Regions from separate parts of the Roseateles sp. NT4 genome, predicted to be linked through region 2. Evidence: predicted binding sites of a transcription regulator. Region 2 holds the regulator's gene; the other holds the start of a gene.
What was found. Region 2 encodes HrcA, which represses chaperone genes, less so after heat shock. Its sites were predicted from a motif close to TTAGCACTCNNNNNNNNNGAGTGCTAA; they were not measured.

Region 1 (3,404 bases), on a different contig from region 2:
AGCAGCATGCCGCCCTCTTCCAGCCCTTCAACCGCCTGGGCCGGGAGCGCAGCGGCCTGCCGGGCACCGGCATCGGCCTGGTCATCAGCCAGCGGCTGGCCGAGATGATGGGCGGCAGCCTGCGGGCCGAAGTGCTGGACGGCCCGGGCGCCTGCTTCGTGCTGAGATTGCCCGCCAGCGGAGACGCCAAGCCGCTGTCTCAAGAAGCCGCGCCGCAGGAGCCCACCGGCCCACGCCCGGGACCGCAGCGGCGGCTGCTCTACGTGGAGGACAACCCCCTCAATGCCGAGGTCATGCGCGGCATCCTGGAGCAGCGGCCCGGCATCGAACTCGATGTCGCGCCCACGGTCGAGGCCGGTGTGCGAGCCCTGCGCGAGCATCCGCCCGCCCTGCTGCTGCTGGACTGGCAACTGCCAGACGGTGACGGCCTGACGCTGTTGAGCCGCATGCGCGAGCTCGGCATCACACTGCCACCCGTTGTCGTCGTCTCCGCCAATGCCCAGCCCGAGCAGATCGCCGCGGCCCAGGTGGCGGGCGCCCAGCACTACCTGACCAAGCCGCTGGACGTGCGTGAATTGCTCGCCCTGGTCGATGAATTGTTGGCGCCGACAGCCGGGCCGGAACGTGCAGAATGAGGGCCCAGCCCCCCACACGCAACAGCGCAAGATGAGTTCGACCGACCTTGTTCCCAGCACCGGTGCCCAGGCCGTGCAGGCCCTGGCACGCAACGATGGCCGCCAGTTCCTGACCTTCCGCATCGGCGCGGAGGAGTACGGCCTGGACATCCTGCGCGTGCAGGAGATCCGCTCCTACGAGCCGCCCACCCGCGTCGCCAATGCGCCGTCCTTCGTCAAGGGCGTCGTCAACCTGCGCGGCGTCATCGTGCCCATCCTGGACATGCGCCTGCGCCTGGGCCAGGCCGGCGAATACAACGCCTTCACGGTCGTCATCGTGCTGAACGTCGCCGGCCGCATCGTCGGCGTCGTCGTGGACTCGGTGTCCGACGTGCTGGAACTGAGCGCCGACGCCATCAAGCCCCGCCCCGAGGTGGCCGCCGCCCTGGACGCCCGCTTCATCACCGGCCTGGGCAAGATCGGCGAGCGCCTGCTGATCCTGCTGGACATCGAGGCCATGATCAAGAGTCCGGATTTCGGCTTGGTTGACTGAAGCACAGCCCCGGTTTCCGGCATTCGGCATGCCTGGAAGTTAGCGGTCGCCCACTGTTTCAACCTGAGAAACATTGCATTCCAAACGAGTCATCGTCTGACTTAGCACTCGCCCAAGTGGAGTGCTAATATCTCGTTCACCGCGGCATTCCGCGCTGCGGTTAGCAAGGATTCAAGACGATGTCCGCTTCTTCTGCCATTGCCGTCCGCGACCCCTGGGCCCTCGTGCCCTCGCTGGGCAATCTGGACGCATACATCTCCGCCGTCAACCGCCTGCCGCTGCTGACGGCCGAGGAAGAAGGTTCCGCTGCGCGCAGCCTGCGCGACAAGGGCGACCTCGAAGCCGCCGGCCGCATGGTGCTGTCGCACCTGCGCCTGGTGGTGTCCATCTCCCGCCAGTACATGGGCTATGGCCTGCCCCAGGGCGACCTGATCCAGGAAGGCAATGTCGGCCTGATGAAGGCCGTCAAGCGCTTCGACCCGGATCAAGGCGTGCGCCTGGTCAGCTACGCCATGCACTGGATCAAGGCCGAGATCCACGAGTACATCCTGAAGAACTGGCGCATGGTCAAGGTCGCGACGACCAAGGCCCAGCGCAAGCTGTTCTTCAACCTGCGCTCGATGAAGCACCAGCTCAAGGCCGACCAGGCCGAGGGCCAGACGCACCGCAACACGCTGAGCGAAGCCGAGGTGGCCCATGTCGCCCGTGAGCTCAACGTCAAGCGCGAGGAAGTGCTCGAGATGGAGACCCGCCTGTCGGGCGGCGACGTGGCCCTGGAGCCGCAGACCGACGACGACGGTGAGAGCTTCGCCCCCATCGCCTATCTGGCCGACGACAGCCATGAGCCCACCCGCGTCATCGAGGCCCGCTCGCGCGACTCGCTGGCCGGCGACGGCATCCAGCGCGCGCTGGACGTGCTGGACCCGCGCAGCCGCCGCATCGTCGAAGAGCGCTGGCTGAAGGTCAACGACGACGCCTCGGGCGGCATGACGCTGCACGAGCTGGCCGCCGAATACGGCGTGTCGGCCGAGCGCATCCGCCAGATCGAGGTCGCGGCGATGAAGAAGATGAAGAAGGCGCTCACCGAAGCGGCCTGATCTTCAGCACCCGCCAAGCAAAAGGCCCCGTCAGGGGCCTTTTTTCATTTCTTGCCAGCCTCGGCCAGCAGCAGCTTGATGTCGTCCGCCAGCGGCTGGGCACCGGCGCCATAGCGGGCATAGACGCGCACCCGGCCCTCGGTGTCGAAGATGAAGCTGGCGGCCGTGTGGTCCATGGTGTAGGTCTCGGGCGTCTTGCCCGGCACCTTGGCGAAGAAGACCTTGAACTCCTTGGCGGCGGCCTGGGTCTGCTCCTCGCTGCCGCGCAGGCCGACGAAGCTGGGGTCGAAGCTGGCCAGATAGGCCTTCAACAGCTGGGCGGTGTCGCGTTCGGGGTCGATGGTGACGAAGACGCCCTGCACCTTGTCGCCATCGGCGCCCAGGCTGCGCTTGACCTCGGCCACCTCGGCCATGGTCGTCGGGCAAACGTCGGGGCACTGGGTGTAGCCGAAGAAGACCACCAGCACCTTGCCCTTGAAGTCGGCCAGGGAGCGGGCGCGGCCGTCCTGGTCGGTCAGGTTGAGGGTGCGGGCGTACTCGGCGCCGGTCAGGTCGATGCCCTTGAAGGCCGGCTTGTCGGGACCCGACTTCTGGCAGGCAGCAAGGAAAACCAGCGAGGAGGCGGCGAGCGCAGCCAGCGCGAAACGACGGGTGTTCATCATGCGATGTAGTGGTCGATCAACAGGGCCGCGAACAGCAGCGACAGATACCAGATGGAGAACCAGAAGGTCCGGCGCGCCAGCATCTCGGAATAGGACCGCCACAGCCGGAAGCCATAGGCGCAAAAGCCCAGGCCCAGCGCCACCGCGGCGACCAGGTAGAACCAGCCGCTCATGCCGGTCAGGAAGGGCAGCAGCGTGGCCGCCAGCAGCACCCAGGTGTAGAGCAGGATCTGCAGCCGGGTGTAGTCGTTGCCGTGGGTGACGGGCAGCATGGGCAGGCCGGCGCGGGCGTAGTCCTCGGCGCGGTACAGGGCCAGGGCCCAGAAGTGCGGCGGCGTCCACAGGAAGATGATGAGGCAGAGCAGCCAGGCCTCGAAACCCACGTCGCCGCGCATCGCGGCCCAGCCCAGCACCGGCGGCATGGCGCCCGAGGCGCCCCCGATGACGATGTTCTGCGGTGTCGTCGGCTTCAGGATGA
Region 2 (3,404 bases):
TCGCCGGTCAGCACGGCAAAGCCGGGCTCGAAGTCGAGCTCCAGCGCGGGGACGATGACGAAATCCTTCAGGCTCAAGTGCCGCAGCATGGGTCAGGCTCTAACTAAACATACCAACGCAGTTTGCGTCGCAGGGTCGCGTAATAGCTCCAGCCCTTGGGGTGCAGGAAGCGGACTTGGTGCTGGCTGCGCCGCACGGCGATGGTGTCGCCGTGCAGCAGGCTGGCCAGGCTTTGCATGTCGAAGTTCACCGACGCGTCGCGCCCGGCGACGATCTCCATGCGCACTTCACCGAGGTCGGGCAGCACGATGGGTCGGTTGGACAGGGTGTGGGGCGCGATCGGCACCAGCAGCCAGCCGGCGATGCTGGGGTGCAGGATGGGGCCGCCGGCCGACAGCGCATAGGCCGTGGAGCCGGTGGGCGAGGCCACGATGAGGCCGTCGGCGCGCATATTGGCGACGAACTGCTCGCCGACCTCGACCTTCAGCTCCACCATGCCGGACGTGCCGCCGCGGCTGACGACCACGTCGTTCAGTGCCAGGCCCGAGAAGATGGATTCGCCGTCGCGCCAGACCGCGCCTTCCAGCATGGCCCGCGACTCGACTTCGTAGTCGCCCGCCAGCACCGGCGCCAGCGACTCGCGCCAGCGCTCGATCGGGATGTCGGTGATGAAGCCGAGGCGCCCCTGGTTGATGCCCACCAGCGGAATGCCGTGGCGGGCCATGTCGCGCGCAAAGCCCAGCATGGTGCCGTCGCCACCGATGACGACCGCCAGGTCGCATTGCCGGCCGAGTTCGTCATTGGACAGCGCGTCGTAGTCGGTCAGGCCGGTGTTGAGGGCGGTGTCCGCTTCCAGCGAGACGTCCAGCCCCTGGCTGCACAAAAACTGGGCAATCTCCTCCAGCACCGGCCTGATGCCAGGCGCTTGATGCTTGCCCACGATGGCGACATGTCTGAAGCGCTCGGCCATGCGGCAAATTACACCACAGGGGGTTTGCATATCCGGGGTGGAACAGCGCTGTCCATAGAATGCGGGCATGCTCGACGAGCGCTCCAAATCCCTGCTGAAAACCCTGGTCGAACGCTATATCGCCGACGGCCAGCCAGTTGGCTCGCGCACGCTGTCCAAAGCCTCGGGCCTGGAACTCAGCCCCGCGACCATCCGCAACGTGATGGCCGACCTCGAAGAGCTCGGCCTGATCGCCAGCCCCCACACCAGCGCCGGCCGCATCCCGACGGCGCGCGGCTACCGCCTGTTCGTCGACACCATGCTGACGGCCCAGCCCGGCCTGATCGGCGTCGAGACGGCCCAGCTGCAGCCCGACCAGCCCCAGCGCGTCATCGCCAGCGCGGCGCAGATGCTGTCCAACCTGTCGAGCTTCGTCGGCGTCGTCACGGCGCCCAAGAAGCCCAGCGTCTTCCACCACATCGAATTCCTGCGCCTGGGCGAGCGCCGGGTGCTGGTCATCCTGGTCGCCCCCGACGGCGATGTGCAGAACCGCGTCGTCTTCACGGCGCAGGACCTCAGCCAGGGCGAGTTGCAGGAGGCCAGCAACCGTCTCAACGCCGGCTACGCGGGCCTGACGCTGGAGGCCGTGCGCGAGCGCCTGCGCCACGAGGTCGACGCGCTGCGCGGGGAGATCGCCGGGCTGATGAGCGCCGCCGTGCAGGTCGGCTCCGAGGCCATGCAGCAGCAGGAAGAACGCGTCGTCGTCTCCGGCGAGCGCAACCTGCTGACCGTGCAGGACTTCAGCCACGACATGGGCAGTCTGCGCCGCCTGTTCGACCTCTTCGAGCAGAAGACCCAGTTGATGCGCCTGCTGGACACCTCCAGCCGCGCCGAGGGCGTGCGCATCTACATCGGCGGCGAAAGCCAGGTCGTGCCCTACGAGGAACTGTCCATCGTCAGCGCGCCCTACGAGGTCGACGGCCAGGTCGTCGGCACCCTGGGCGTCATCGGCCCCACCCGCATGGCCTACGACCGCATGATCCAGATCGTCGACATCACGTCGCGCATGGTCGGGCAGGCGCTGTCCCAGCGCTGAGCCCGGGCTGACTAGAATCCGCGCCTCCTCCCCGGGGGCCGTTAGCTCAGTTGGTCAGAGCAGAGGACTCATAATCCTTTGGTCATTGGTTCAAGTCCAATACGGCCTACCAACAAAATCAAAGACTTGCGCATGTTTTTCAGTTGTCGCGAGTCGTGAGTCTGGCGCCATGTAGCCGCCATGTAGCCAAATTGTCCAGCGCTCGTACATTGCTTGGGAGCGCCGGGTGAACTTGCCCTCGTCTAGCGCCCGCTTTCTGTCGAGTTGCCCCACTTGGGCGACGATTGAGTGCAGGGCGGATGCGAACTTCAAACGCCCCTCGGCCACGGCCGTACTTGCCTCCGGAAATCAAGCATCCGCTCCAGGCTGACCCGAGTCCTTCGACAATCGGACTGAGACTGAGTGCTATGGGGTTCAAGCGGTTCTTCGAATGCGCGAGAACCGTCGCTACTTCCCCATAATCGTTTCCCTCCACACCCACCGCATGGTGGATGCGGTATAGCGGCTCGGTGGCTCCGTCATTGGTGTTGATGTATTGGTCGCCACATCTAAGAAAGCACCATGTCACGAAGACGCAACCGTCTTTCGCCACCTTGATTCCGTGCCAGGAGCCAGCTCGAAGCTGGAATCCTCCAGATTCCGCCTGACCCCGCAAAAAGGGGAGGACCTTGATCGATTTGGACGTCCCTGGGCCGAATCAACTAGGCCATAACGCCGAGAGTTTGCTGAGGTGGTCGCCGTATCGAACGTCGTCAGAATTGGGGGGAACCTGAGTCTTTAAAGGAGGGAAGTATGACTTTGATTGCTGCGTTCGAGTTCCACGGTCAATCAGCGTTGATAGGCGACTTGCTGCTAACGCAGGACGGAAAATGGGGAAACCCACCGGCTACCCTGCCGAGTCGAGTTGACAACTTTCGCCCGCAACACAATTTCACAGTGGCGGGCCTTGAGCGCAAAATAGTTTTGATTAATGACCATTTTGCGTTGGCGTGGGCCTGTAACGATGTAAGGACCGCTCATCAAGTTATCGCCAAGATAAAGGAACTTGATAGAAACGGAACCCTCACATGGGATTCTATAAGCGACGCGATCGACTCCAACGAGAATTCAGACAAGGATCGACTTACCCTAATATTTCAACGTTTTGTTGATGGCAAGTTGGTGACGGGTAACTACGAGGCATACAGCCCGCCCGCGGAGAGATTTAAAACCTTCGCTAATGTTGTAGTGGCTGGCAGTGGTACGAACCACTTTATCAACCTACTTGGTATGCTCGAGGCGTCGGAAGCCGCTGAGTTTGAAAACTCTTCAGTCCCTCAGTACACGCCCTCTACCGAGGAGGTTAAACGAGCCAACTGG

Region 1: the regulator HrcA is predicted to act here: its motif matches at 1,269-1,295, upstream of rpoH (RNA polymerase sigma factor RpoH).

What each region holds. Positions count from the first base shown of each region.
Region 1 is NZ_JBPZGZ010000003.1:571,379-574,782, reverse strand. It holds gene ACS5PN_RS21600 (ATP-binding protein) at 1-635, shown strand, start outside; gene ACS5PN_RS21595 (chemotaxis protein CheW) at 667-1,167, shown strand; gene rpoH (RNA polymerase sigma factor RpoH) at 1,347-2,264, shown strand; gene ACS5PN_RS21585 (SCO family protein) at 2,309-2,923, opposite strand; gene cyoE (heme o synthase) at 2,923-3,404, opposite strand, start outside.
Region 2 is NZ_JBPZGZ010000008.1:100,130-103,533, reverse strand. It holds gene recN (DNA repair protein RecN) at 1-89, opposite strand, end outside; gene ACS5PN_RS30560 (NAD kinase) at 104-970, opposite strand; gene hrcA (heat-inducible transcriptional repressor HrcA) at 1,038-2,045, shown strand; tRNA gene ACS5PN_RS30550 (tRNA-Ile) at 2,081-2,157, shown strand; gene ACS5PN_RS30545 (hypothetical protein) at 2,838-3,404, shown strand, end outside.